2 regions of the Lysinibacillus sp. IITD104 genome follow, and region 1 is predicted to be linked to the other one. Evidence: riboswitches for the same ligand, from Rfam matches in the RefSeq annotation. Region 1 holds a riboswitch; the other holds the start of a gene.
What was found. Region 1 has a riboswitch for cobalamin ahead of V1L66_RS09145 (ferredoxin). Riboswitches for the same ligand answer to the same signal wherever they lie in the genome.
Positions count from the first base shown of each region.

Region 2: it holds a riboswitch for cobalamin, as region 1 does, so the genes downstream of both, V1L66_RS12320 (ABC transporter substrate-binding protein) here and V1L66_RS09145 (ferredoxin) in region 1, are expected to answer to the same signal.

Region 1 covers NZ_JBAHYH020000001.1:1,804,855-1,820,496, forward strand. Annotated here, with positions in the region: gene V1L66_RS09085 (DNA polymerase IV) at 1-880, shown strand, start outside; gene V1L66_RS09090 (alpha/beta hydrolase) at 905-1,657, shown strand; gene V1L66_RS09095 (sugar nucleotide-binding protein) at 1,705-2,559, opposite strand; gene V1L66_RS09100 (polysaccharide biosynthesis protein) at 2,556-3,584, opposite strand; gene V1L66_RS09105 (glycosyltransferase family A protein) at 3,615-4,214, opposite strand; gene V1L66_RS09110 (glycosyltransferase) at 4,471-5,559, shown strand; gene V1L66_RS09115 (GNAT family N-acetyltransferase) at 5,678-6,118, shown strand; gene V1L66_RS09120 (S8 family serine peptidase) at 6,216-9,713, opposite strand; gene V1L66_RS09125 (ATP-binding cassette domain-containing protein) at 9,893-10,729, opposite strand; gene cbiQ (cobalt ECF transporter T component CbiQ) at 10,726-11,499, opposite strand; gene V1L66_RS09135 (energy-coupling factor ABC transporter substrate-binding protein) at 11,505-11,777, opposite strand; gene V1L66_RS09140 (energy-coupling factor ABC transporter permease) at 11,781-12,527, opposite strand; cobalamin riboswitch at 12,676-12,861, opposite strand; cobalamin riboswitch at 13,113-13,295, shown strand; gene V1L66_RS09145 (ferredoxin) at 13,441-13,812, shown strand; gene cobJ (precorrin-3B C(17)-methyltransferase) at 13,817-15,484, shown strand; gene V1L66_RS09155 (sirohydrochlorin chelatase) at 15,499-15,642, shown strand, end outside.
Region 2 covers NZ_JBAHYH020000001.1:2,415,518-2,431,159, reverse strand. Annotated here, with positions in the region: gene V1L66_RS12325 (translation factor GTPase family protein) at 1-1,278, opposite strand, end outside; cobalamin riboswitch at 1,461-1,648, shown strand; gene V1L66_RS12320 (ABC transporter substrate-binding protein) at 1,811-2,803, shown strand; gene V1L66_RS12315 (precorrin-3B methylase) at 2,855-3,532, shown strand; gene V1L66_RS12310 (S9 family peptidase) at 3,604-5,592, shown strand; gene V1L66_RS12305 (class I SAM-dependent rRNA methyltransferase) at 5,767-6,963, opposite strand; gene V1L66_RS12300 (alpha/beta hydrolase) at 7,025-7,942, opposite strand; gene V1L66_RS12295 (dihydrofolate reductase) at 8,103-8,579, shown strand; gene trhA (PAQR family membrane homeostasis protein TrhA) at 8,624-9,259, opposite strand; gene V1L66_RS12285 (DegV family protein) at 9,535-10,377, shown strand; gene V1L66_RS12280 (GDSL-type esterase/lipase family protein) at 10,912-11,841, shown strand; gene V1L66_RS12275 (YpmS family protein) at 11,846-12,427, shown strand; gene msrA (peptide-methionine (S)-S-oxide reductase MsrA) at 12,440-12,973, shown strand; gene msrB (peptide-methionine (R)-S-oxide reductase MsrB) at 12,966-13,394, shown strand; gene V1L66_RS12260 (methyl-accepting chemotaxis protein) at 14,223-15,642, opposite strand, start outside.

The sequences.
Region 1 (15,642 bases):
ACGGCATGCCTTAAGTATTGCCCAGGAAATACAAGCGCGCATTTTAGCTGAGCTGGATTTACCTTGTTCCATCGGTATTGCACCGAATAAATTTTTAGCGAAAACAGCCTCTGATATGAAGAAACCAATGGGGATTACCGTACTACGAATACGGGATATTGAACAGCAATTATGGCATCGTGAGGTTGTCAACATGCATGGGATTGGAGCAAGTACTGCTAAAAAATTAAATGCACAAGGCATCTTTACAATAGGTGATTTAGCTAAGACAGAAGAATTTAAAATGAAGCAAATTTTAGGGAAGAATGGGGTACGGCTTCGAGCAAGGGCCAATGGGGTGGATCAGCGCATGGTCGATCCTGAGGCAATCTTTGATACGAAAAGCGTTGGGAATTCAACAACATTACCAGAAGATGTAACAGATGTTCGTACACTTCATAAAACAATCGAAGGTCTATGTAAAAAAGTGGTGGAGCGTCTTGATGCCAAGCGCTTAGCAGGTTCAACTGTGAGCATTCAAATTCGGGATGCTGATTGGCATAATCATACACGTTCGAAAACAATGTCCAATGTCCTGTATCGTTATGAAGAAATTTACGATATTGCTTGTACTTTATTTGATAAGCATTGGGATGAATCTCCTGTAAGATTACTTGGTGTAACGGTTTCCAATGTGGTGGATCGTAAAGATTATTCACAGCAATTATCGATATTTGATTTTCAGGAGCATGCGAAAGATGAACCGATTCTCAAGCTTGTCGATGAAATTGAGGGACGGTTTGGCAAGGGGATTATAAAACGTGGTGTAGATTTAGGGAAACGTTCCTCCTATCAATCACAAACAAGCTTTAGTAAAGATTTTTTAGATGACCATGAATGAGAAAGAATGAAAGTAGGTGTATCTATGCAATACAAGGAGTATGGGGATGCTAACAATCCTTTCATGATGTTTATTCATGGAGGGGGCGTTGGAGGGTGGATGTGGGATCAGCAAGTTCGCCATTTTTTCCATTATCACTGTGTTATACCTGAGCTAATGACACACAATCCATTTTCCATTGAACAAAGTGCGAAAGAGCTTCTTCTGCTTATTGAGAAAAAAGCCAATGGGAAGCCTGTTATAGTAATTGGTTTCTCTTTAGGAGCGCAAATCGCTATTCAAATGCTAAGTCTACAGCCTAGTTTAATCGATTTTACGATCATCAATAGTGCGCTCGTGATACCCTCTCCTACTGTGGAAAGGATGCTTCAACCTTTTATTCGGCTGTCATTTCCACTTATAAAAAATAAAACATTTGCGAAACTTCAAGCAAAAGCCCTGTACATTCAAGAAGACTATTTTGAGCGTTACTATCAAGAGAGTGCCACGATGAAAGTAGATACATTGATTCAAATTTTGCGAGAAAATATGTCGTTTTCCATCCCAGCTGACTTTAACAAAGCTCAAGGAAAGATCCTAATAACTGTGGGAGAAAAAGAGAAAAGCAACATGAGAAAATCCGCTAAAGCACTTGTGCAAAGTCATCCAAATAGCAAGGGTGTGTTATTGAAGAACATCGGTCACGGCGTCTCATTAGCCCAGCCTGCATTTTTTAATCGCTTTGTAGAGAATTGGATTAAGGATGGTCAATTACCTGAAGGGACAGTTATTCGGTAGGGGAACCCCATTACGAATCGTCATCCATAATGGAGTTGATGTATGGATCATTGAAAATAGTGAGGATATAAGTGTTTATGCTGCAATATCCATTCCTTCATCTCTATCATCATTTCTTCGTAGCTAGGGACAATAAATGAAAAGTCATTTCTTGTATTTATTAATGTTTTATTGATTTGAACAACGTGATGAGGAAGAATTTTTATACTGTTGTTCAGGAAGTGCTTATTAAATAGATGCAGTAGATCGTGTTTAGAAATATTTGTCGTATTGACGAGATGATAGAGTCCTGTTAAATCTTGTTGTGCAGCACGTTCAATGGCTTTAGCCAAAGTAAGTGTTGTCACTCCCGTCCAAATAGCACCCGAATAGCCATAGACGGGACTTTTTTGTTGCATAAACCAATTGAAGAGTCCGATGCCATCCTTTTTCAAATCAGGACCAATTATGGAATTACGAAATGTTATGTGCTTGTCGTTATTCACTTCCCCTATACCTTTGGTGCGGTCATAAAAGGTTTCCCCGTCTAGTACACTATTTTCATAGTAGGGAGCACTTTTGCCTGAAAATACGCAGTCGGTACTTAGATGAATAAGCTTTGTGTGACGATTTTCAAGGAGAGATACAATGGCATGTGGTAAATAGCTATTCAGTAAAACACTTTGGGCAGGATGAGCCTCACAAGCATTGTTTAAAACACCAATACAATTAATGACGACATCTACCTCATTGTCTAGTAGTAGCGACCTTAAAAAATGGGCGTCTGTCACATCACCTGTTCTATTATTGCCATAGGGAAAAGGGGTTCGAGAGTATGTTGTTACATCATGCCCTTGTTCACATAAATAGATGGCAATGGTATGACCAGCCATGCCTGTAGCACCGAGCACTAAAAATTTCATGGTTTTCCTCCTGTCCAATGAAGGAGCTCTTCTTGTATAAGAGGCAATGTTAATAGCTTTACTTTAATGTCAGCCACACTTAATTGTTGGGTATTGTTCGAGTTATATTCATCCGTTAATGTAATTTTTGGAGAGCCCTCATCGAGGTATTTTCCATAATTTAAATCCCGATTATCCGCAGGGATTCGATAGAAATGGCCCATATCAATAGCTTTTGCTGCTTCCTCCTTCGTACATAATACTTCATACATTTTTTCTCCGTGCCGTGTTCCGATAATTTGCATGGCGTTGTTTGCTTGAAAGATCTCAAGTAAAGCCTGTGCTAAATTTGCTATTGTGGCAGCAGGTGATTTTTGCACCATAATATCCCCGTTTTGAGCATGTGAGAATGCGTACAATACCAATTCTACCGCTTCCTCAAGGCTCATCATAAAACGTGTCATATGAGGGTCCGTAATCGTTAAAGGTTTCCCAGCCTTTATCTGTTCAATGAATAATGGGATAACCGAGCCTCGTGAAGCCATGACATTACCGTATCGAGTGCCACAAATTAGGGTATGGTGAGGGTCAACCATTCGTGACTTTGCAATAAACGTTTTTTCCATCATTGCCTTGGATATACCCATCGCATTGACAGGGTACGCGGCCTTATCTGTCGACAGGCAAATGATTTTCTTGACGCCAGCTTGAATGGCGGCTGTTAGTACGTGATCTGTTCCTAAAATATTGGTTTTCACAGCTTCTAAGGGAAAAAATTCGCAGGAGGGAACTTGCTTGAGAGCGGCGGCATGAAATACATAGTCAACATTATACATCGCATTGTGAATGCTTTGAATATCGCGGACATCCCCGATATAAAATTTAATTTTTGTATGCTGATAGTGTTTTCGCATATCATCTTGCTTTTTTTCATCCCTTGAAAAAATCCGAATTTCCTTGATATCTGTATTTAAGAATCGCTTTAATACGGCGTTCCCGAAAGAGCCCGTGCCTCCAGTAATCAATAATATTTTATCTGTAAACATTGTATAGTTCGTTACACCTCCTGCATGCTATTATTTCAATCCTCTTTGATGTAGGTCACATTCTGAGTTCTCCCTAGGGTAGTTGTACCAATAAGCAAATTCATTAGTATATTTACTTGTCGGATTTTTATCCATCAGGGCACAATTAAAATCCCAATCTCCTGCAATATCTTTGCGTATCGTAAATTTCGCATCTCCAATTAAACTTCTCCTGATAATCTTAAATTGCCCAGGTAAGGAATAGCGGTTGGATTCATCTTTAATAAAAGCAAAGCCATTTTTAATAATCATGTTGTAATAGTAAATATCAAATGTGCCATCCACCTGTGCTAGTACATTGCGAATAGCAGGTAAATAGTGGTCATCACTATCGATGATGGCTATATAATCTCCTGTTGCTTCTGCAATGCAGCGATTGTAGGCAACACTCGCACCTAAATTCGTTGGGTGAACGATGATTTTTAAAGCTGCACAGTTTTTCTGATAATCCTGTAAAATGGCTAGCGTTTTGTCTGTAGAGCCATCATCTACCACAATAATTTCATAGGCATATTCTTTAGGAATACTATCAAGCATCGTTACGATCCATTCTTCGCTATTAAATGCAGGTGATAAAAAACTAATCTTCATCTGATCCCTCCATTCTATGTTCATTAGTAGAGTTGTTCCATGTGACTGAGTAGATCCTTTAATACAATATGCGTAGACGTAGTGCTACTGTAGGCAATTGCTTATTTTAGGATGTTTTTAAGAGAGTGTTTTTAGATAGAATTTTTATGTTTACTAGAGATATGGCATAAGAAAGACGAAAATTTACTAACATAAGCACATTTAGCAAGAGAGGTCATAAACTAGCGAGAGCGCTTTTTTTAGAAAGAGGGATACGATGACAAAAAGAATAGCATTTATTTGTAGCGTGGAATCTTACAAACTTTCGGATGCCCATATTTTCAAAGATTTGTGTCTAGTGCCTATTTTATTGGGGGAACATTTAGGCTATGAGGTCACTATTGTCACGACAGAAATGAATGAAGCTCTACTTCAACAAGTCTTTCCCACTGTAAAATTTGAGTCTGTACCATTTGAAGATGATTATGTGGTGAATATGAATGCTTATTTAGCCCAGCATGCAAGGGACATCGACATTGCCTTTGCTATTGGACCCTATCCATCCTATTTAGCTATTTTGAAAACCTATAAGCATTTTAATCCAAATGGCAAAATTTATATGAAATTAGATGTTAATCGATTTTGGCTAAATCGATTAAAAACCTATCCCTATTTTTTAGAGTTGTTGCAGCTTTGTGATCTCCTTACCTCTGAATGCATATCTATTCAAACAGCAATCAAAGACTTTTCACAATTGGATGTGAAACATATACCCAATGGTTTTTATGAACATATTCCCACAGAGCCAGTGCCGTTTCACGAGAAAGAAAATAGAATTCTAACAGTTGGGCGATTGGATGCACCAGAGAAGCAAACAATTTTGACAGTCAAGGCATTTTTAGCAGCACAACTGCCAGATTGGGAGCTTCGTTTAGTAGGGCCGATGTCAGTCTCATTTCAAGAAGAGCTGAGACTATTACTAGATAGTCATCCGCTTGCCGCTCAAGTAACCATGGTAGGACCTATTGTTGATAAGGTCCAGCTAGAAGAGGAGTATCGTAAGGCTAAAATTTTTTGCTTAACGTCTTTAGTCGAATGCTATGCCCATGTCTTTGCGGAGGCAGCTAAAAATGGTTGCTATATCGTGACAACAGATGTGGATGGTGCTGCTGATATTACACAACAACAGCGTTTTGGTACAATCCATCCTACACATGATTGGGAGGCGATAGGTCAGACATTGCAACAAGTTGCAGCACAGGAATCATTATTGGCAGATACTTGTGTCCAGCTTCAAGCATTTGCCCGCAAGGAATTAAATTGGAGGCAGATCGTCAAGAAGGTTGCCAATTATTTAGGTGAATAAAAGTGAATCTTTTCTGGATTGAGAGGAGTATTCTTTTCTTTATACCAGTATTTCCTATATAATAAAAAATAGTTTTATAAAGCTAGACAATCATGGGTAGACACAAGGGGAGACTAGAATGGAAATACTACAAGCAACAATGGATGAACTAGAGGACTTAGCAAAACTGTTTGATGAATATCGTCAATTTTATGGAATTGAGTCAGATATAAGCAGTGCCAAGGCATTTTTACAATTACGATTGGCCTTGAAAGAATCCGTCATTTTTATCGCGCTGATGGATGACAAGATAATTGGATTTACACAATTATATCCAACATTTTCGTCCATTGCTTTACAGCGAGCCTATATTTTAAATGATATTTATGTAACAGAAGATGCTAGAGGCCTAGGGGTGGGCAAGGCATTGATGGAAAAGGTATTTCATTATTGTGAGCAACAGTATGCTCGCTATGTCACGTTACAAACGGCGGCTGATAATGTAAATGCACGTAAGCTTTATGAAAAGCTACAAATGAAGCAAGATGAATATTGTAATTATGTTAAATATTTTATGTAAGCCGAAGTGGTGAATCTCATCGTTGGATGAAAATGCTTCTTTCAGATCATAAATATCCCCTAGATCGTTTTGATCTAGGGGATATTTTTAATTCTAACTATTTTATTTCAAGCGTATAGGGTTGTGTGCTAGCTTTGCCATCAAACTCACTTACTTCAATATAGTATTTGCCTGCATCCAGCTCCACCGTACCAACCTCGGCATCACCAACACCGTAAAGATCGAATGTTTTGACGGTTTTTCCGTTTGCATCTAACACTCGAATAACACCATCCAACGCTTTTTCTGTTTGGAGTGAGAAGAAGACTTCGCGTTTCTGATCGTTATTCCATTCAAAATAGTCTTTATCACCAAATGGTATACCTGCATTTAAATATTGCGTTGCAACCCATTTCTCATCCTTTTTCACAAGAACAGATGGCTTGCTAGGTACTCCATTTACTAATTTTGAATCCGCATCTTCATCCACATGCTTATGATCAAACAATGTTAATGTATAAGGCTGAATCGATACTTGGCCAAGCCCCATGCTGTTGACTAGAATAAAATAGCCTCGATCCTTCTTCGCCTTAAACGATGTATTTACATCGTTTGTACCCATCATTCCAAGTAACATTTCAAGAATATTATCACCTAAGCCAAATGGAATTTCTGTCTCCATTTCTTTGGCATCAATCTTCATATTGCCGTTCGTATCTTCGATAATAGCTCCTGCAAATTTCAAGTCTTTTTGCAGTTCTTTAGGTAGCTGAGCCAATTGTTCATTAGTAAAAGGAACTGAAGAAAGAAGCAGACTCATGACCTCATCATTGCCTTGTTGCTTATAGTAGTAATAATCTACATCATCTTGATAAATCAGGTGGTCTCTATAAGTAGTACCTGGTTGAATTTTTAGCGCTTTTGCTTCCTCATGATTGTTTGGATTGTACTCTGCTGGAATATCGCCTATTTTCTTTGTTTTCAATGTATAAGGCTCAGCAGATCGTTCTCCAGCATTGACAACGGCTACCACGTATGTTTTGTCCTTTTTCAATGGTATGACCTTTGCATCGTCTTCGTTACCAGCTGAACCAAGTAGTAGTGCCAGTATACCAAGGTCATTAGTTAAGGAAGAAACGGGAATTAATTCTTTTGTTTCTTCATCATATTCAAACACTGTACCTGTCGGCATTTGGTTCATGCCTTTCAAAAAGCTGAAGCTATAAAGGGCGTCTTCCTTCGCTTTAAATAAGAAATAATCCTCATCATAATCTGTTTGGAAATAAGCTTTTTGATCGTCACCTATTTCAAAGCGGATTGCTTGCTTAATGATAGGGTCAACATTTTCTAGATTGCCTGAAGCCGTAGGATTCAATAACATACTCATCAGGCTGTCAATTTCATTACGTTTTTTTATGTTGTTTTCTATAAGCGGTAATGGGCTCTCTGGAACATTTTCTTCGATCATGGCTTCATCTACAGGTAGACCATCCTCATCAGGTGGGAGGGAAACTACTTCACCTTTTAATGTGTAAGGGATCATCGATTCACTGATCGTTTCTTCTTTTTCGATGCCGCCACTAAAGAACATCTCCATAGAAAACTCGCTATTACTTTCATTAGATACACTTAAAACGTACTCTTGATCTGGAACAGCGTCGATAATCATACGAACCGGTTCACCTTTTGCTGTACCATAAGCGGTCTGCATTGGATAGGCTTCTTCTTCACCTTCATCATTTTCAGCTTGATCGATTTCTTCTGGTGGCACAGGATTAAAGTCATCTTTTAGATAAAGCTCCATAGAGGCAGTGACACCAGGAATTCCCGATAGATCAAATTGTAACGTCGTCGGTTTTTTGACAGAGAACGTGAAGTAATCTTGATCTTGTTGTTGATCTTTTGACAGTAATGTATAGTTTTTACCTGCTGTACTATATGGGAACTTTTTAATAGGCTCCATCGTAGACTTGTCTATTGTATCAATTGGCAAGTCCTTCGTCGTTTGTGCTGTAAAAATGTAAGTAGATTTGCCTTTTAAACTATAGCTTCCATTATGATCTTTGACACCAATAACAAGCGTTCCCTTTTGATCTGCTTTAAATAGATAACCTTCTTTTTTTCCTACGCGAACATCATTGACATGGATAGGCTCTACATCTCCAATCCCGCTATTTGGGTAGAAATATAAATCAAAGGCATAGTCGTATTTGTCAGCGCCTTTTAATGTTAATTGAGCATATTCATTTTCTTCTAAATCGACTTTATACCATTTCTTTTCGTCTTGCTGTTCAAAAGCACCCTGTTCTGTATTTAGCTTATTTTTAGCAAGGATCTTGGCGTTCTTAATACGATCTTCCTTTGTCTCTGAATAATGCTTAGGCAATTTATTTAAATCAAATTGTAATGCTTTTACAGGATCAACTAATCCGTGACCATAAGTAAGATCATAGCCTTTCTCGCCCAAATCTTGTGCGGTCATTTCTAAAATCGCTTCTATTTGATGCGGTTTTAAAGATGGGTCTTTGGATTTAAGAAGAGAGGCGATACCTGCCACGACAGGAGAGGCCATGGATGTTCCACTAAACTTGACAAAAGATGATCCTTTCTTCGCATCATGAACGGTACTATAAATGTCTTCACCTGGTGCAACAATATCCACAGATGGTCCGTAATTGGAGTAGCTTGATAGTTTGTTGCGTTCGTTTGTTGAACCAACACTAATGACACCTTCGAAAGAAGCAGGGAAGGAATATTCATCTGTCGATTCATTTCCTGCGGCCGCCACAATTGTAATCCCACTATCAATCGCCTTCTGAACGGCTTCCTTCATCAGGGGAGATTCACCATAGCCTCCTAGACTCATATTAATGACGTCAACGCCCTGCTCAATTGCATAAAGAATACCCTGTGCAATGATGAAATCATTAGCACCTTCTTTGCCGTTAAATACATCAATTGGCAGTAACTTTGCATTCGGATTAATCCCATGCCCACCTACGCCATTATCTTTTGCTGCGGTGATAATACCTGCCACATGTGTTCCGTGATCGCCTGAATAGGTAGTATTAGCAGGTGCTGCTGCATTATAGGGTGGGAGTACTTGTGACTTTAGATCGGGGTGTTTAAAATCTACACCAGAATCAATGACAGCAACTGTGACATCATGGTTGCCTGCTAATTCTAGTGCCTTATCCATTTGCAGTAAGTTTAAATGATACATCTCTTGTTTTTTAGGATCAGCTTCTTTATTAAAAGAATGATAGATGTAACTAGGAGATACACTTGATATTCCGTTTTGCTTTAAATAGTAAGAGACGGCTTTTTCGATCGATACGCCTTTATTTAGTTGTACAACATCATACCCTAATGAAGGAATGGAGCGGATGACCTTGGAGCCAATTTTTTTATGTACGTTTTTATCAAGACCTGAATGCTTGATAACAATTGTATCCTTACTCATCCATTTTTCTTCATTCTTCTCTGTTTGTTTCGCACTGTTTGCCAGCATGTTTTTCGCTTTATGCTGAGGTGCCTCAGCAAAGGCAGAAGCAGCAGGAACCATGAGTGCAGCAGATGCTACAACAGCGACTGATTTTTTATACCAACTTTTCAATTGTTATCTCTCCTTGGTGTTATAAATTAAATCTCGACTATATTAATACGGACAAAGATTAGAAAAGTTTCGTAATGGAGGAAAATTTTTCTTTGCTATTTTAATTTTTGGTAGATATAACGAAAAAACGAACAGCTAAATACTGCTTGTTTTTCGTATACCTAGCATTGTTAAAAGCTTTAGATCTGTTCTATTAATTGTTGTAGCTCCTGCTTGGAACGAGGGATGTTGATATTTTCCTGCAATAGCTTCTTTTTTTGCAAAGCTATGACCATTTCAAAAATCCATGGACGTTCAAGATGCGCGCGATGTAACAATTCGTCTTCATAAAACAAGGTGATTGGATCACCGTTATAAATAATTTTTCCAGCCTCCATAACAATGATTAGATCTGCCCATTCATAGGCGAGAGGTATGTCATGGGTTGCTAGTAAAATGGTTCTCTCACCATCATCTAATTTGGCTAAGTATTGTAATACTTGTGTAGCATAATAATTATCAAGACCTGCTGTTGGTTCATCTAACAAAAGGACAGAGGGCTCCATCGCTAAAACACCTGCCATTGCTACACGTTTTTTCTGACCTACGCTTAAAAAATGAATAGGTTTATCAAGCAAATCTTTCACTTCGGTTTGCGCAACGGCCCATGCTATTTTTTCTTCCGTTTTTTCAGTAGACCAGCCGAGATTCAATGGGCCAAATGCTATATCTTGCTTGACGGTCCCTGAAAAAAGCTGATGATCTGCATTCTGAAAAACAATGCCGACTTTTTGGCGTAGGGCCTTTAAAGCTTTTCGACTATATTCCAGATCGTTGCCTTCGAATACAATCGTTCCAGCTGTAGGTTTTAAAATACCGTTAAGATGCTGAAATAAAGTCGATTTTCCTGCGCCATTATGTCCGAGTATGGCGATTTTTTTACCTTTTGGAATGTCTAATGTAATATCTGACAACGCCTTCGTACCATCCGCATAGGCATAAGATAATTGGTTGAGTTCAAAATAAAATGCTGTCATGTAAAATACCCTCCATATACGATGAGGACTAGTAAAATAGCTGCCATGCCTAGCCAATTTTTCTTGCTATAAGAGCCCATCTCTTGCCAGTAGACTGCATCGCCTCCACGTGATTGCATGGCATTGTTGAGCTCTCGGCTACGCTGAAACATTTCCACAAATAATGCCACAATAAGCATGGAGACAGAGCGTAGCCATTGCATCGGTGAATGATAGCCAAGACGTGCTTGCTGGGCGAGATGTATATTTTGCATACTTTCTAAAAACATAAAAATAAAACGATAGGTTAGTTCGACGAGCTCCACTAATAAAGAGGGGAGTCGCCATTGTCGTAGCACATAACATATTCCTTGTACGGAAGTGGTTAGAATTAAAAAGTATAAACAACTAATGCTGCCAAGGACAATAAAGAACAGCTGTTGCGCTGCTAACACACTTGCATTCCCAATAAAGACAGTCCAATTCCTAAATGTAAACGACCAAATATGGGCAGGGAGTGTATTCGTTGATGATGTAAAGGAAAGTAAAATAGATACGAGACTTGTTAATAAGAAAAAGCTAGGTAGCAATAATAATTTGCCGTAGTATGCAAGCGGAATTTTTGCACCTAAAATGATAAAAGCACTCATTACAAAAAATGTAATGAGTGAAAGTCGTTCATCTCTCATGATGAGCGTTATGAGAAGTAGTCCAAGTGAAAATATCATTTTTTCTAGCGGATGAACGGACGCTAGCTTATTCAGATAGGCATACTTATCAATGAGTAACATAATGGTTAACCTTCTTTGTGTTTGCCACGCATATAGCCGATGAAGTAGCCAATAAAGCCAGCTCCTATAGCTGCCTGTAGCACGAATAATAAGCTTTCGATTTCACCACTTGGTGGCTCCCATAGACTTTCAAACCATGGTTCATATTCCGCATTAATTTCACCAATAGCTGCTTCTGCTTCTCCATCAGCACCACCAAATTCAGCACCTTTTTGTATGAATAAGGGAATGATGGCTAACAACACAACAATTGCTAATAACAATAAATTTTTCTTCATTTGTTAATGTGCCTCCTTTGTTGAGAAAACACGTAACGTTTTTAATTCGCTAACATTGTATTTTTTCAAGAAATTCATCACAATGACCGTTAAAATTCCTTCACTCACTGCTAAAGGAATTTGAGTTAAGGCAAAAATACCTGCAAACTTTGTAAAGGATGCCATAAAGCCTCCAACCTCTGAAGGAAAGGCTAGTGCTAGTTGTACAGAAGTCACAATGTATGTACCTAAATCACCAAGCATAGCTGCAAAGAATATGGCTAGTGAAAATGACAACCCTACTTTTTGAGCCCCTTTAAAGACAAAGTAAGCAATAAAAGGACCAACAATAGCCATAGAAAAGGCATTAGCCCCTAAAGTTGTAATTCCTCCATGAGCTAATAATAAAGATTGAAATAATAAAACGATTGTTCCAATTACACTCATTGCTAGAGGGCCAAAGAGTACTGTCCCAAGTCCTACACCAGTTGGGTGAGAGCAACTACCTGTAACTGAAGGGATTTTTAGGGCGGATAGCACAAAGGCAAAGGCTCCTGAAAGCCCCAAAAGCATTTTTGTTTCAGGATTTTCATCAATGGTTTTTCGAATAGAACGCAATCCTAGAATGATAAATGGGATAGAGATCACCCACCAAAAAATAGCCCATTCGATTGGTAAAAAACCTTCCATGATATGCATGGCAAAGGCACGTTTTGGCACGATTAAAAAGGCCAGTAAAAAATAACTAAGTTTCCACCATGATAATTTCAAAAAGCTTTCCTCCTAACTAATTAATAGATTTTTAGAATATTGCGTGCGTAATTAAAAAAAGCACTTCTCCTTAGGTGGAAAAGTGCATAGCTAAAAAAGCAAATAACAGTCTCATCTGCTAAGCCGCACACCTATCCTCGTAGGTTGAAACGATCACTTATTTTTCGGCAGGTCTCCTGGCTCTAGTTCAATGCTTTATAGGTCTTCCCATCCGTTGGACAGTGACATATTCTATAAAGCTCCCTATTACAGTGGCGGGACCGCGCCGGACTCAAACCGGCTTCCCTTTTAAGCAAAATGACAAGCACTTTGCACCGAAAAACATTCAAATTGTGAGATTTCACGACAAAGTGTAACATGAATTTCCATAAATATGCTATACCTTTTATGAAATTTTTTAAATTAAAGGTCAACGGTGAATATTCTGATAAAATTTTGTGCGCAAATTATATAGATTGTATAAATTTCATACCTAGTTCCATTCAAAATTGATAAATTTGTCATAAATTTTTAAAGAAATATTGAAATTTTAAAATAATAAGATATGATAAAGACAGTTTTCTATTTAAAATTCTAATAAAAATTTCATATAAAACGTCAATAAGTGCTCGAATAGCTCGAGATAATAGGGAAATTGGTGAAAATCCAATACAGCCCCCGCTACTGTAATAGCTGATGAAATCGCAAAGCCACTGGTGCAAACTTGGGAAGGTGCGACAGTAAAATGAAGCTTAAGTCAGGAAACCTGCTTATTTGATTGTGCATGCAAACTTTTCGGAGGGAGAAGTTGAAGCGAAAGCGGGTACCTGTATTTCATTCTATTCGTTTTTATTTGGCTTCTACAAAACCTTTACTCTTCGTTATAGAGTAAAGGTTTTTCTTTTTCCAAAAAGCAAATGAGGGGAGACAGAAGATGACAACTTGGAATTTAGAGGGGATGAAAACACATCTCTTTATTTGCAATGGCAGTAGCTGCATGAAAAAGGATGGGGAGGAAATTACCTTAGCCATTCGAGATGAGATACAGCGGCAAGCACTCGATCAGGAAATACATACGACAAGAACGCGCTGTAATGGACGCTGCAAGGATGCTTGTGTGGTAATCGCTTATCCTCAAGGAAACTGGTATCGTGTGCCATCAACAGAGCATGCTAGAACACTAGTACAAGATTTACATCATGAATCCTTATACAACGAACATGTCTTTACACTTCGTGAAGGTACATTACAGCGTACTGCTCAAACAACTGCCATTAAAGGGATCGAAAAGGTGAAAGAGGGGTAACAACATGGCGCAAAAAGGAAAAATTTTCGTAGTAGGCTTTGGACCTGGAGATTTTAAGCATATTACGACACGTGCAGTAGAGGCTTTACAACAAAGTGATATGATTATAGGCTATAAAACCTATGTAGAGCTGATTCAAGATTTAGTAAGTGCAAAATCGATTGTTAGTACAGGCATGACAGAAGAAGTGTCGCGTGCACAGGAAGCCGTTCGTCAAGCCGAAGCAGGGAGCATCGTCTCAGTAATTTCGAGTGGTGATGCAGGCGTCTATGGCATGGCAGGATTAGTCTATGAGGTGTTAATTGAGCTAGGCTGGACAGAAGCAACAGGAATTGAAGTTGAAATTGTTCCTGGGATTTCTGCGATTAATTCATGCGCTAGCATACTTGGTGCACCTATTATGCATGATGCTTGTACAATCAGTTTGAGTGACCATCTAACACCTTGGAATTTAATTGCAAAGCGTGTCGAGGCAGCTGCAATGGCGGACTTTGTCATTGCTTTATACAATCCTAAAAGTGGACGTCGAACAAGACAAATTGTCGAGGCTCAACGAATACTCTTAGAATATCGTTCGCCAGACACACCAGTTGGGCTTGTGAAAAGTGCCTATCGAGAACGTCAAGAAGTGACCATGACAACACTAGCAGAAATGCTAGAACATGATATTGGTATGTTGACAACTGTCATTATCGGGAATTCGTCAACATTTTTCTATGACAATAAGATGATTACGCCCCGCGGTTACCAACGTAAATATACCCTGGGTGAAGAGAAACAGCCATTACGTCCACATCAACGTTTACGCGAAGAAAATGAACCTTGGGCAATGAACCAAGAGACAGGAACAGCGCGAAATGACTTTACGGCTGACCCTAATGCAGGGCGCTTTAATAAACCCAGTATAGCCGCTACGCCAAAGCCGAAAAAAACAGCTCTTGAAATGGCTACAGCGGCACTTGCAATGGTAAAAGGGACAAGCGCAGTCAAAGTAACACCGAAGCTTGTACAGCAAAAAATAGAATCTATTTTTGAATTAGCAGTAAGTCCTGGTGTAGCCAATAAGTTTTTTACTCCCCAGCAAATGATGATGTTAGCGGAGGTCGTTGGGGATGAGGGGACGATGGAATACACACCAGATCATCAAATTCATTTGAAAATACCAACGACTGCCCCTGAACAGATCACAGAGAAATTACAGGAAGTAGGGTTTTTATTAGCCCCGATTGGTGATGTGTTATCACTGAAGGCTTGTGATTTTTGCTACGGTGAAAAGGCTGATTCAATACCATATGCAGAGGAAATACAAGAAAAACTAGGCGGTATGTCCTTACCGAAGACATTAAATATTGGCTTTAATGGCTGTGGGATGGCCTGTTATCGGGCTGTATTTGATGATATTGGCATCGTCTACCGCAAAAGTAAATTTGATGTCTTTATTGGAGCAAAACCAGTCGGTCGTACAGCACACGCAGCACAGCCTGTTGTAGAAGGGCTGGAGCCTGAGCAGCTGATTCCACTCATTACAGATATTATTGAAGAATATAAAGCAAATGCTCATCCAAATGAACGCTTATTTAAATATTTTAAACGTGTGAAAAAAATACTGCATTTTACGTATCAAGATATGTCTTCCAAAATAAAAGTAGAGCCAGCTCCGTGCGGCGACTAGTAAGGAGTAGAGAGATGAAAGCTATTTTATTTGTCGGCCATGGGAGCCGTTTAGCAGCAGGAAATGATGAGGTTCGTACATTTATCGAACAAATGACACCGCGTATTGATGAACAATTTTTAGTGGAAACTTGTTTCCTTGAATTTGCTTCACCTAAC
Region 2 (15,642 bases), 610 kb from region 1:
ATAATGCTTGAGGGGCTCGAAATGACCATAGCCCGTTACGGTTGTCGCAATGGTTTCCATATATAAAATTTGCGGCTCACCAAAGGAGACAGCTATTGAAAAACGCGTCATTAATACCTCTGTCAGGACCTCCAATTGAATGGCACCCATAATATGCACATGGATTTCCTGAAATTTTTCCTGCCAGACCACACGCAAGGACGGTTCTTCTGCTTCGAGTAAACGGAAAATCTGTAGCACTTCCTTGATATGTTGATCACCCTCATATTGAACCTTTGCCTGTAAGGTTGGGACAAGCTCATAGGGCTGTGATAGCATCGTTGTACCGATTCGATCCCCAATGTTTGCCTGGCTCAGTCCTTTGACAGCGAAAATTTCTCCTGCCTCTACCTGTTGAACGGTCTCAAAGCGACTGCCGTTATAAAGGCGAATTTCGGTCACTTTTTCTGTTACTTCGTCAAATGAAAATTCATCTCGTACATGCAACGAGCCCTTGGTTGCCTTCATAAAGGTTAAACGCTGGTGCCCATCATGACGAATCTTAAAAACCTCGCCCTCAAACGGGGCATCCTTGTCAAAATGGGAAGCCGTTAACAGCGGGAGCTGGTCAAGAAATTCCTGAATGCCCTCATCCTTTAAGGCCGAGCCAGCAAAGCAAGGGAAGGCACCTTCATTTTTAATCATTTCCTTTAATTGAGCAAGACACTGTTCATGCTCCAATGACTCATTTAGAAAGGCATCAAGCAATTTTTCATCGCGCTCCGCCAGCCATTCCATAATATTATTTGATACATAGTCTGCTCGCAGTGGCTCATCGATGAACAATACATGCTGAGAGCAATCTTTGCGAAGCTGTCTGATGACAGCCTCCATATTGGCACCCTCACGATCCATTTTATTGATAAAGAAGAAGGTAGGGACATGGTATTGACGTAAAAGTTGCCACACTGTTTCTGTATGGCCTTGTATCCCTTCGACAGCGCTAATGATAATAATGGCATAATCCATCACACGAATAGCACGCTCCATCTCAGGGGAGAAATCGACATGCCCTGGCGTATCAATCAATGTGTATGTATCATCGCCAATATTCATGCGCCCTTGCTCGGCAAATATCGTAATGCCTCGTCTGCGCTCTAGCTCATGATGATCAAGAAAGGTATCCTGATGATCAACACGCCCCCGTGCTTGAATACTATTTGTATGAAAAAGTACTTGCTCAGAGAAGGTCGTTTTTCCTGCATCCACGTGCGCAAGTACACCGATTGTTTTGTACATAGGAAATCCTCGTTTCTATAGATTGCTATCTTTTTATTGTAACAGAATACTAGCTCCTTTATTTCTTGTAAAATAGTTCGTCTTTATGTCGAAATAGTGCTAATATAATGATGATTATACTTTTACCATCATACTACTGATTGCGCGACAAATTTTCTTCTGCTAGTCTATCAATAGTATTGAACATTATAGAACGTATTGGTGCAAATGGCATTTGTCATTTGCTTAAAAGGGAAATCGGTGCAATTCCGATGCTGTCCCGCAACTGTAAATGGGGAGTCTATACAGCATGCCACTGTAGTGAAACTATGGGAAGGCGTATAGATGATGAACCTAAGCCAGGATACCTGCCAATATGTATTTTTTGACTAAGAACCACGAGGATGGGGATAGTGATATAGGTAATGATACCGTTATTTCACTATGCTACTCTCTTGGCGACAAGAGGGTTTTTTTATGCCCTTCCAACTACCTTAGTAGTAAAGAAGTCTCTGATTTCTTTCTATATTTTAACAGCAAAGGAGAAAAGGACATGAAGAAATGGAAAAGTATATGGCTGATGATGATCATTGCCTTGGTCGCTGTTTTAGGGGCTTGTAACGCAAAGGACAAAACGGAATCAGCTGCACAAGGTGAAAAGGTTGAGCCATCTGAGGCGGCAGCAGCAGTAACCATTGAAAATAATGACACAACTCAAACATATACGGAAGCACCAACAAAAGCGATTAGCTTAAATCAACATGTGACAGAAATTATGTTAGCACTTGGTTTAGAGGATTCTATGGTAGGGACAGCTTACTTAGATGATAAAATCTATGAACCACTGCAAGAGGCATACGATAAGGTCCCTGTTCTTTCCGATCAATACCCAACGAAGGAGCAAGTCATCGATGCCGAGGCAGATTTCCTATATGCGGGCTGGAAAAGTGGCTTCGGGGAAAAGGGTGTTGGCACACCAGAAGAGCTTGAAGAATTAGGTATCCATACGTATTTACATACGGCTTCCAACATGACAAAGCCAACATTAGAGGATATTTTTACCGATATTCGTAATATCGCGAAGATTTTCCGTATTGAGGATCGTGGTGAAGCTTTAATTGAGCAGATGACGAAAGATGTAGAGGCAGTACAAGCTAAATTACCAAAAGATAGCGAAAAATTACGGATTCTTGTGTTTGATAGCGGTGAAAAGGATGTATTTACAGCGGGTCAAAACTTTATGAATGAGCTAGTGACAATCGCGGGTGGACAAAATATCTTTGGTGATGTGGAATCAGGCTGGACAACTGTGTCGAAGGAAGATGCAGTGGACCGCAATCCAGAGGTAGTTGTCGTAATTGATTACGGTGAAACAACGGCAGAACAAAAGATCCAATTCTTAAAAAATGATCCAGCATTGAAGGAGATGGAAGCTGTTAAAAATGAGCGTTTTGTTATCCTGCCACTTTCAGCAGCATCTGAAGGGGTTCGTGCGGCAGAGGCGATTGAAATTTTAGCAAAGGGCTTCTATCCTGAAAACTTTTAATCCATTCGAGCTAGCGTTTTGCTAGCTCCTTTTTCATAAGGAGCGATAAGAATGAACGCATTTCAAAAAAATGTACCAGATCAAACATTTGAAACATTAAACCGTCATGGTGAATTCACACGTCTTGCAGTCAGCCCTGGCATTATTAATAAGCATTATACGCCTGCGCAATTTCAAAAAATAGCCGAAATTGCAGGCGAAAAGGGTGCGATAAAGTATTCGGCCTCCTACAGTATTCTCGTATCCATTCCAATAAGTGATGCGTCAGAAGCGATACAAGCCTTACAGGAAGCGGGTCTTTATGTGGTGCCCTCAGGTCCTATCATTGCCATGAGGGCCTGTGATTTTTGTGATGGTGAGAAAATGGAGGCTGCCCCGATAACCGAACAGCTCTATCATGCCATGGTGGGGATGACGGTACCTGCAAGAGTCCGAGTCAATATTAATGGCTGTGCATCAGCTTGCTACAATGCAGTCTATGATGATATTGGGCTCGTTTACCAACAAGAAAGCTTTGATGTCTATTTAGGGGCAGTACCGATGGGAGCAAAGGCACAGGCTGGCAATTTATTCGCTAAGAGGGTAGACGTCACACAAATTGAAGATGTTTTACTGCACCTGATAAACCTTTATAAGGAGCATGCTCGCCCAAATGAACCCTTCTATAAATTTTACCGCAGAACAAAGTCCGCAGAATATTGGGAACTAGTAAAAAATTCGATTAAATAGCAGGAATATTACTTAGGGTGTCGAAGTATTGTAGTAAGGCACAGAATATTACAATACAAAGGAGCAAGAACATGACATCGAAACAAGGGATTCAACCAGAAGATCTTTATCACTTAAAATCAGTAGCAGATCCACAGCTTTCACCAGATGGGACAGAGGTAGTTTATGTAGAGACTCGTATGGACGAGAAGAAAAACGACTATATATCGAATTTGTTTTACATAAACTTGAAGGACAAAACACCACAGCAATGGACATTTGGTGAAGATAGAACGAGTTCCCCTGTTTGGTCACCAGATGGCAGTCAAATTGCATTTTTGTCAACGAGAACAGGTAAGTCGCAAATTTATGTTCTTTCGAAAGCAGGTGGAGAGGCAAAACAGGTGACACATTGTAAAAATGGAGCGACCTCCCCTGTCTGGTCACCATGTGGCAAGAAAATTGCTTTTTCAGTCGTGCTAGGGAAAGATGAAACCATCCTAGATAAAGCGGAGGATGAGAAGAAAAAGGATAAAGAACTAAAGCCACTAGAAATCGAGAAAATGAAACACAAATCGGATGCTGGTGGATTTATTGATATGGAGCAGTTTACCCATATTGCCATTGTCAATGTGGCATCAGGAGAGCTAGAACAAGTGACAGAAGGCAAAGAGTACTGCCATCTGGGTACTTGGTCGCCAGATGGCAAATACCTTACGTACTTAGCAGATAAAGCGGAGGATTTAGATTTCTCATTTAATGTGGATATCTATTTATTGGAGTTAGAATCTAAGCAGAGTCACAAGCTAACAGAAGGTTCGGGTGCTTATTACCAAACAGCTTGGTCTCCGAATAGTCGCTATCTTTCTTTTGTAGGTGGAGAACGTGAATTTGAAAATGCCACACAAGCAAAGCTTTGGATTTATGACATGGAGCAAAAACTACTAAACTGTGTAACAAGTGAATTTGATGCGCCTGTTGGTGATTATGTCATCGGTGATTTCCTGCAAGGTGTAGCGTCACCACGTGTGCAATGGATGAATGATAATCATAGCTTCTACTTCCAAGTCACAGATCACGGCAATGCGGCGATTTATTACGGAAATGTAGATGGCGAAATTTACCCAGCTATCCATGATGATCAATATGTCTATGGCTTCTCACTTGATGCGCAAAATGATCAGGCTATTGCGGCTATTAGCACAACGACCAATCCAGGCGATCTGTTTTATGTGAACCTAAAAACAGGTGACAAAGAACAGTTGACGTCCATTAATGAAGATTTTTTAAAAACCAAAACATTAGCTGTTCCCGAGAGTATCGAATTTGAAGGTGCAGAAGGCTGGAAGGTCAATGGCTGGATTATGAGGCCAGTTGGCTATGAAGCAGGGAAGAAATATCCTCTCATTCTTGAAATCCATGGTGGTCCGCATGCAATGTATGGCAATACCTACTTTAATGAATTCCAAATCCTTGCTGCACAAGGCTTTGCAGTGCTTTATACTAATCCGCGTGGTAGTCATGGCTATGGCCAAAAATTTGTGGATGCAGTACGTGGCGATTATGGTGGTAATGATTATGCGGACTTAATGGCAGCGGTAGACTACGCTCTGGAGCACTATGATTTTATTGATCAAGATCGTCTAGGTGTAACTGGTGGAAGCTACGGTGGTTTTATGACCAACTGGATTGTGGGCCATACAAATCGCTTTAAAGCAGCTGTGACGCAGCGCTCCATTTCGAACTGGATTAGCTTTGCTGGTGTCAGTGATATCGGCTATTATTTTACAGACTGGCAAATTCAAGCAGGACTCGATGATATAGAGAAGCTATGGCATCATTCGCCACTGAAGTATGTAGACAAAGTGGAGACACCATTATTGATTTTACATGGTGAAAAAGACTATCGTTGTCCAATTGAGCAGGCAGAGCAATTGTTTATCGCCTTAAAATATCGTAAAAAACAAACAAAATTCGTGCGTTTCCCTGAGGCGAATCATGAACTTTCAAGAAGTGGAAAGCCTACATTACGAATTAATCGACTTGAATATATCCGTGATTGGTTTGTGAAATATCTATAATCGGGTGGCCTAAGAAGAGAACATCTTCTTAGGCTACTTTTAATAGAAAGGCTCTGTTTGTTTATAACGTTTCAATCTTTTGGAACCTTTATTGTAGAGGTACCGAACCTCCTTAGGTAGAATCAACTTTTCCTTACATAAAAAGAATCACACCTTGGTGTGATTCTCGATTGGTTAGTCGATTTTCTGGATGAACACGACCTTCAGATAATTAAATTCAGGGTATTCACGTGGTACACGGAAATCCTTCGGTAAACCGTATTCCTCGACAATTTTATAGCGTGTACGAGTCTCTTTAAAGGCTTGGTCAATAAAGCCTTTGAACTTTTTCATGCCAAAGCTGGCATTATTTGTGGAAGCCACAATGATGCCGTTTTTAGCGGTAATGGCAATCGTGTCCTTTAGTAATTTAGGGTAGTCCTTTGCCGTTGAAAAGGTCATTTGCTTCGTACGTGCAAAGCTAGGTGGGTCTAATACGACAAGGTCAAACTGTAAAGCATGGCGCTGTGCATATTTAAAATAATGGAAGACATCCATGACTTTTATATCCTGTGCCTCATAATCAATATGATTGACACTAAATTGCTCAATCGTTTTGGCTAAACTACGCTTTGCCACATCTACACTCGTTGTCTTGATGGCTCCTCCTAGAGCGGCTGCCACAGAAAATGCTCCTGTATAGGAAAACGTATTCAGCATGTCTGTGTTGTTGGCATAACGCTCTCGAATAGCCAATCGTACCTCACGTTGATCGAGGAAAATCCCTGTCATGGCGCCATCGTTTAAATGCACCGCATAGGTCATACCATTTTCCTTCACCATAATAGGAAATTCTCCTGGCGTGCCCATTACAAAATCATCTTGCTCGATATATTGTCCTTTGCTATCAAAGCGTTTTTTCTCATAAATCGCTTGGTAGTCTACTGTCTCAGCAAGCGCCTCATACACCACTTCTTTAAATGAGTAAATGCCCTCACTATACCAGCTTACCATGTAGTAGCTGTTAAAAAAATCAATCGTAAGACCGCCGATGCCATCTCCTTCACCATTAAAAACACGAAAGGCTGTTGTGTTTTCATTGCTAAAAAATGCAGCACGATTGTCGATGGCTTTTTTGAATTTTTTTATAAAAAAAGCTTTATCAATTGTTTCATTCGCATCGGTCGTTAGCACCCAGCCAATCCCTTTGTTTTGGATGCCGTAGTAACCTGTTCCAATAAAACGGTTATGATGATCCATGAGCCTGAGGAGTGTTCCTTGCTCAGCAGGTAAACGTCGTGCATCAACCGCATCCTTTGAAATAAGTGGGTAGCCCTTTTTTAATTGATCAGAAAAGGGCTGTTGTATTTGTAGTGCCATTGTTTGTGTCATAGTGTCATCCTTTAAAAACGTTTTGCTCTATTATCGCACTGTTTGAGCGGGATAGCCAAACTTATTTCAGGAATTGCGCAATTTTTGTCACGGTTTCAATCGTTGCGTCTTCAAAATAATTCATTTTACTGAAATAGCTATGGATTAATCCTGGCATTGTGATATGTTCGACTGTCACACCTGCAGCCGATAACTTTTGTGCATAACTTAGACCCTCATCAAAGAGAACATCTGCCTCTGCGGCTAAAATGAGCGTTTTTGGCATTTTACGGACATCCTCTAGCTGAAGGGGGGATACAAGCGGATTGGTGAAGTTTGCTTCCTCTGTATAGTGATGAGAGAACCACTGCATGGCTTGTGTATCTAAGCCATAATTTTCACCATATGCTAGATAAGATACTGTTGAAAAATCAACATTTGTAACGGGATAGATCAGTGCTTGAGCTTGTAGTGTTGGACCTTCCCGTGTAGTAGCTAAGTGCGCAACGACTGTAGCCAAATTTCCACCTGCACTATCCCCAGCAACCGACAATCGACTTGCATCTCCACCTAAGGCTTCAATATGGTCATGTACCCACACTAGGCTATCGTAGGCATCATATAAGGGCGTTGGGAAGGGATATTCAGGTGCTAAGCGGTAATCCACTGATACCACAATTGCCTGTGCCTGATCTGCTAATAGCTGACAGCCTGCATCGACAGATTCTAGATTGCCATAAACCCAGCCTCCACCATGGTAATAAACAATAACAGGTAAAGTTTTGCCGAGGACGGGCGTATAAAGCCGTACTGTAATTTGCGCTCCATCTCGCACCGTAATGTTGTAATTCTCAATGGATGCTAGCTTCGGTTTGTGCACGGATTGCCATTGCGTAACCGTCCGCATGGCTCTCGCTTCCTGCGCTGTAACTTTGTAATAAGGTGTAGCAGTACGCTGAGCTTCTAGATAATGAACAGCTTCTTTTCTTAAAGTTGTCATCTTCATCATTCCTTTATTGTGAGTTTGTTATCCTTATTATAAACTATTCATATAATTTTACTAGGATTTAATTGTCGCATAAGCTTTTTTATTTATAAATGAGGTGAAATAAGCACATTATGTTTATAATAAAAGGGACGAAAGTATTTGGAGGGACAGTATGATTTCTTTAATTGTGGCACATGATGACAATCACGTTATCGGTTATAACAATGGGATGCCTTGGCATTTACCTGGAGATTTGCAGTATTTTAAACAAAAAACAATGGGCAAGCCTATGGTTATGGGACGTAAAACATTTGAATCCATCGGTCGACCACTTCCAGGGCGACGCAACATTGTCATTACGCGTGATGAAAACTATCAGGCAGAGGGCATTGAAACTGTGACAAGTTTGGAAGAGGCATTAGCGCTAGCTGGAGATGTACCTGAGATGATGATTATTGGTGGCGAGCAGATTTTCCGCTTAGTGATGGAGATGGCTGATCGCTTGTATATCACAAAAATTAATCACGCCTTTCAGGGAGATACTTATTTCCCGAGCTATGAGCAGGATTTTGTTCAAGTCTCTTCAGAAACGCCTGAAACAGCACCAGAAGGCTATACATTCCAATATCAAATTTTTGAACGTAAATAAACGAAAAAAGCAATCGCTCATTGTGAAGGGAGCGATTGCTTTTATTATAGATAAAAATAAACACAACCATACATAGAGGCACAGCCAGCTAATACAAAGAGATGCCAGATTGCATGGTTAAAGGGCAGGGAGCGCCATGCATAAAAGATGGCCCCAATCGTATAGAACAGCCCACCTGCTAGCAGTAAAGCAAAGCCATGTAAACCTAAATAGAGATAAACGGGCTTAATGGCAAATATAATTAACCAGCCCATGCCGATATAAAAAATCAATGAAAGTACTTCAAAGCGATTAATAAAGAAACATTTAAACAACACACCAAGCACAGCCAGTGACCAAATAATACATAATAGCGTCAATCCTAGCGTACCACCAACGGCAATTAATAAAAACGGCGTATAGGTGCCGGCAATTAAAATATAAATGGACGAATGGTCCAAAATAGCGAAAAAGTGTTTATATTTTTCTGGCATACTGTGTAGTAATGTAGACATTAAAAACAGAATGATGACAGACGCACCGAAAATGCTGAAAGTTGTAATATGTAGTGCATTTCCTGTTTGGACGGCTGCTAACAGTAGAACAACCAGTGCTGGAATACTAGCGATGAAACCAATACCATGTGTAATGGCATTCCACAGCTCTTCCCTCCAAGATTTATAGTCAAATGAATCAACCATTTGAAACACTCCTTTCGTTCATACATTTACTATACCCCAATAATTTAGAGATGAACATTTACATTTGTCATATAGTTCATATCAAAAATGTCATAAGCCTGTCATATTCTTTGAGGGGCATTGATAGACAAGAGGTAGGCGAAAACGCTATAGTATCCAAGGTAGCGTTTACATGCAAGCTAGGACAAGGTTTTCCCTAATGACAAATGTCATGTTTACATAATGATTCATTAGTCTATATAATAAATTTTAATGAAGTAAAAGGATGTGTCGAAGTGAGACGAATTCATATAGTAACGGACTCAACTTGTGATTTAACAAAAGAAGAAGTAGCACAACATGGCATACATATCGTGCCTTTAACGATTCAAATTGATGGTCAAACATATACGGATGGTGTGGACTTGGAGCCACAGTCATTTTTAGGCTTAATGAAAAATGCGAAAAATTTACCGAAAAGTTCGCAACCAGCTCCAGGGAAATTTAAAGAATTATATGATGAGCTCGGTAAAGATGGCGATCAAATTATCTCCATCCACATGACAGGCGGTATGAGTGGAACAGTAGAATCAGCACGCCAAGCGGCACAAATGACAGATGCCGATGTGACAGTCATTGACTCTCGCTTTATCGCGATTGGCTTGGCTATCCAACTACGTGAGGCCATCCGCATGCGTGATGAAGGGGCAACAGTAGAGGACATCGTAGCACGTTTGGAAAAGGTACGAGACAATACGCATTTATATGTGATTGTAGACACGCTCGAAAACTTAATTAAAGGCGGTCGAATCGGTAAAGGAACAGGCTTTATCGGTTCCCTTCTAAACATCAAAGTGATTGCCAACCTTGAAGGTGGCGTATACAACCCAGTGTCAAAGGTACGTAGTCATAAACAAGTAGTTAATTTTTTATTTAAACAATTCCAAGCAGATACAGCCGGAAAAACAGTTAAGGCAGTCGGCATTTCCCATGCAGATGGCCTAGTAACGATGGGCAACCCATTAAAAGCGCTGATCGAAGAAACTGGCTTTAACGATGTTGAAATTGCCTTTACATCTCCAATCATCTCGACACACACAGGTCCAGGAGCAATCGGTTTTATTTATTTTGCAGAATAACAGGAAGGAGCTACTACATAAGTAATTGTAGTGGCTTTTTTATACTGTAACACTTTGAAGACATGGATGAGCGTTTTAATCAAACAATGATCAATTTGCTCCTAAGAAAGAGCGACTTCGATTATATGGTGACTACTTTGCCGCCAAGCAAGAGCGGCTCCAATCAAATTGTGAGCGTTTTCCCACAAAGTATGAGCGGCTTCAATCAGAGTTTGATCGCTTTCTCACATGAAATGAGCGAGTTTAATCCAAAGAAGAGCGGTTAACCATTAAGTATGAGCTTCTTCAAATAAATAGTGAGCGTTTTGTCAGCAAGTAAGAGCAGCTTCAATCAAATAGTGATGCTTTACCACCAAAAATAATCAGAAATCCTCTAATTATCATCACTTCTGCATAAAACCATACATTCATCAAAAATTTGTGAAGAAATTTGGCAAGAGCACAAAATTATGGAGAACTAAGGGTAAGTCACTTTTCATTGAAGCATGAACTATTCTATAATAGAAGTAATAGAAAGGGATGGAAGGTGGTCAAATGGACATTTGGCGATTTATGTTGTCATGTTTGACCGTCTTAGTACTAAGTGGTTGTGCAATATCAATCGATGAACCGAATCCGCAAGCAGAGCCAGAAGGTGAGCAAGCAGGAACGGAGCAAGATATGCCGCAGGATGAGCAACAAACAGAAGATGAGGAAAAAGCATCTAAGAATATGTTGACGCAAATTTTTGAACATTTTTTTGAGCCATCAGCAGAGGATTTATCGCAAATTGATGAAGAACAAGCAAAGCAACTACATTACTTGGCACTGGGAGATTCGTTGACAGATGGTGTCGGTGATGAGTATAGTCAAGACGGTTATGTTGGAAGATTAGCAGATTCATTGCTCGCATGGCCTTCGATATCGGATGTAGAGGTCGATAATCGGGGCAAACGTGGTAGACGCAGCGATCAGCTACTAAAATTAGTGAAAAAAGGGCATTATGATGAAGAGCTGCAGGAAGCACAGTTAATTTCCTTAACAATGGGTGGCAATGATGTCATGAAGGTCGTCAGGCAGGATTTATTTAACTTAAAGCGTGACGCTTTTGATAAGGAACTGCTGGCTTATAAAGAACGTTACAGCAAAATCGTAGAAGGCATTCGCGCAAAAAATCCGACAGTGCCCTTATTACTCATTGGTTTTTATAATCCATTTTCAATTGTGACCAATGAGGCGAATGAATTTGATACCATTATCACAGAATGGAATAATGTGATTGAGGATGTAGCCAGCAAGGATTCCAATGCTTGTTACGTATCAGTAGAAGATTTATTTGATTCCAATGAAGAGCTCGTCTATCATACAGACTTTTTCCACCCGAATGCAAAGGGGTATGAAAAAATGACAGAGCGTATACTTGCAGCAATGGAGCAGTGTGGTATGGAAAAAAAGATTAACAAGGCAATAGGCTTCGAGGAGTGACAAAATGAATAAATGGAAAGTCGCGTTTTTCGCCTTAGCGGGCACAGTGCTTTTTGCAATCCTCCTCGTCGTTTTTTTAGCAACTAGACCAGTGGATGGCGGCCATGTTGCGAAGAGTTCAGCAGGTGAAAGTGAAAGCAAAGGAAATGTACTCGTGGTACAAACCACAACAAAGGAATTAGAATCGATATCAAAAAAATACTTAAAGGATGCAGCGAAAGGCTCGCCTTTACCACTTGATTTTACAATTGGGGATGATATTCAATTACGTAGCACACTCACGGTATTTTATACGGAAATCCCCATTTCCATGAATTTTGACCCCATTGTGGATGACAAGGGGAATATTATTTTAAAACAGACGGGCATGAATGTAGGTTTATTAAACATTCCACCGGAGACGACGATGAAAATCATGCGCGATTCGGTGGAATTTCCCTCATGGATTACCGTGAATCCGAATAAAGCCGAAATTTATATTGATTTATCGCGCATTAATATTGCTTCTGGATCACGTGTACGTGCTAAAGAGTTAGACTTACCAAAGGATAAAATCTTATTGGAAATTATTGTTCCTGGTGAATAAGGAGTGAAATGAATGGCAAAGCAATATGCAACATTTGCGGGAGGCTGTTTTTGGTGTATGGTCAAGCCCTTTGACGAAACACCAGGCATTGATTCTGTGATTTCAGGCTATACAGGTGGACATGTTGTGAATCCTACCTATGAACAGGTTTGCTCGGAAACAACAGGGCATGTGGAAGCTGTACAAATTACATTTGATGATGAATTATATAGCTACGAGCAGCTACTTGCGATTTATTGGACATTGATTGACCCAACAGATGCAGGGGGACAATTTTATGACCGTGGAGAATCCTACACAACGGCCATTTTTTATCATGACGAAGAACAGCGTGAGCTTGCTGAACGTTCAAAGGCGGATTTACAAGCATCTGGCAAGTTTGATAAACCAATTATGGTAAAAATCTTACCAGCCACTACGTTTTATCCGGCTGAGGATTATCATCAGCAGTATTATAAGAAAAATCCAATGCACTATGAGCGCTATTCGATTGGATCAGGTCGTCGAGCGTTTCAGGAGCAACACTGGGGGAACAAACATGAATAAAGAACAACGTTTAAAAGAATTAACAGAGATGCAATACTATGTGACACAGGAAAATGGCACAGAGCCACCATTCCGTAATGAGTACGATGACCATTTTGCAGAAGGCATCTACGTAGATATTGTTTCTGGCAAGCCTTTATTTAGCTCACTCGATAAATACAACTCTGGCTGTGGCTGGCCAGCCTTCACAAAGCCAATTGAAAAAGAACAGGTAACTGAGCATTTCGATACATCTCACGGTATGCGTCGTGTGGAGGTACGCAGCAAAGAAGCGGATTCGCATCTAGGACATGTCTTCCCAGACGGCCCAAGTGAGCAAGGCGGCTTACGCTACTGCATCAACTCAGCAGCGCTTCGATTTATCGCAAAAGAGGATTTAGAAAAAGAAGGCTATGGCGAATACCTAGCACTATTTAAATAGTGCTAGGTTTTTTTGTGGTAATGAGACACAGCAGATTAGAAGGATAGAAATCTGAAAGTGAAGGATAAACCAGAAAAAGTAGCGGATAGAATGCTCAAAGTGGAGGATAGCCTAGCAAATTAGAGGGATAGCCCTCAAATAATTGGATAGAAATCTGAAAGTGAAGGATAAACCAGAAAAAGTAGCGGATAGAATGCTCAAAATGGAGGAAAGCCCCGCAAATTAGGGGGATAGCCCTCAATTAATTGAATAGAAATCTGAAAGTGAAGGATAAACCAGAAAAAGTAGCGGATAGAATGCTCAAAGTGGAGGATAGCCCCTCAAATTAGGGGGATAGCCCTCAATTAATTGAATAGAAATCTGAAAGTGAAGGATAAACCAGAAAAAGTAGCGGATAGAATGCTCAAAGTGGAGGATAGCCCCTCAAATTAGGGGGATAGCCCTCAAATAATTGGATAGAAATCTAAAAGTGAAGGATAGACCAGAAAAAGTAGCGGATAGAACGCTTAAAGTGGAGGAAAGCCCCGCAAATTAGGGGGATAGCCCTCAAATAATTGGATAGAAATCTGAAAGTGAAGGATAAACCAGAAAAAGTAGCGGATAGAATGCTCAAAGTGAAGGATAGCCCCTCAAATTAGGGGGGAAAGCCCTCAAATAATTGGATAGAAATCTGAAAGTGGAGGATAAACCAGAAAAAGTAGCGGATAGAATGCTCAAAGTGGAGGATAGCCCTCAAATAATTGGATAGAATGCTTAAAGTGAAGGATAGCCCCGCAAAGTCAAGGGAGAACCAATAAAAAATGGTTCTCCCTCTCCCGTTCAATTCGCTTAAACTTTAAACTCGCTCACGAGGTTGCGTAGGCTATCTGCTTGTTGGGCAAGCTCAGTGGCTGCGGCGTTGATTTCCTGCATGGATGCGGAGCCTTGTGTGGCTGCTGCCGCAGATGTCACGGTGTTGGCCGCAGATTGTTCTGCGTAGGCATTGACATGTATGAAGTCACTTGCCACCGCATTGCTATTTTCAAGCGTTGTCGCAATTTTATCCACCATGGCTGCAATGATTGATGTTGTTTCCTCGGTATGCGATAAAATGTTGGCTAAGGATTGATTTGTTTCATTTGTCACTTCAACGCCTCGGATAACGGTTGTCACGCCCTCGTGATTTTGGGCAATGATGGATGTGACCTCTTCTTGGATGGATGTGACAATCGATGTAACCTCTTTCGCTGCACTTTGGGATTGCTCTGCCAGTTTGCGAACCTCATCGGCTACGACCGCAAAGCCACGTCCATGCTCGCCAGCACGTGCCGCTTCAATCGCCGCATTTAAAGCGAGGAGATTCGTTTGCTCAGAAATGGCCGTGATCGTGCCAATAATGGACGTAATATCCGCAGATTTACGACCCAACGCCTCCACAGTGGATGTTGTAGAAGCCATTGTTTCTTCAATAGATTGCATCACAAGTGATGATTGTTCCACAGAGCGGCTACCTTCATCGGCTGCTTGCTGCATGGCGATAGAGGCACGATGGACAGCACTCGCTTGCTCATTTAATTGATGCATTGAATGCTCTAAGTCGCTCATTTTTTGCTGCGCACTATTCATACTGGAAATCGTATTGTCACTATCACTCGCAATATCCGCTGTCGCATCTGCAATATCCTGAATTGTACGCGCATTTTCATCTGCTAATGACATTAGCTCCTGACTACTGCTTGATACATGATCCGCCAATTCACTCACGCGTCGAATTAAGTTAGAAATCGACTCAATTAACGTATTCGTCGAGGCTGCAATAATAGAAAATTCATCACGATTACGCACATTTACACGTCTTGTCAAATCGCCTCCAGCTTGCGCAATATCAAGGATAGAGTCATTAATCGCCTGTGTATTACGTTTTAATGATTTAAATAGCATAAAGCCAAAAATTACAATCGCTAAAAAACCGACGATTGAAACGAGAAAGAATGTAGTGATAGAAAGGTTTACCTGCTGGTTAAGCTTGTCTAATTTTGTTTTATTGGCATCGTCCATGACAGTATTGATGGTCTCAATATTTTTATCGATATGGGTTTTCATAGTTTCCCCAGTAGCACCCATCATCAGCTTACGTGCCTGCTCAAGACCAAGCTCATCACGCATTGTCATGACTTTATCTGAATAATCAAGGTAATTTTTATAATATTGCTCGATTGCCTGCATATGACCGAGTTCTACTTGTCGATCTTGAAATTGATCTTTTAAA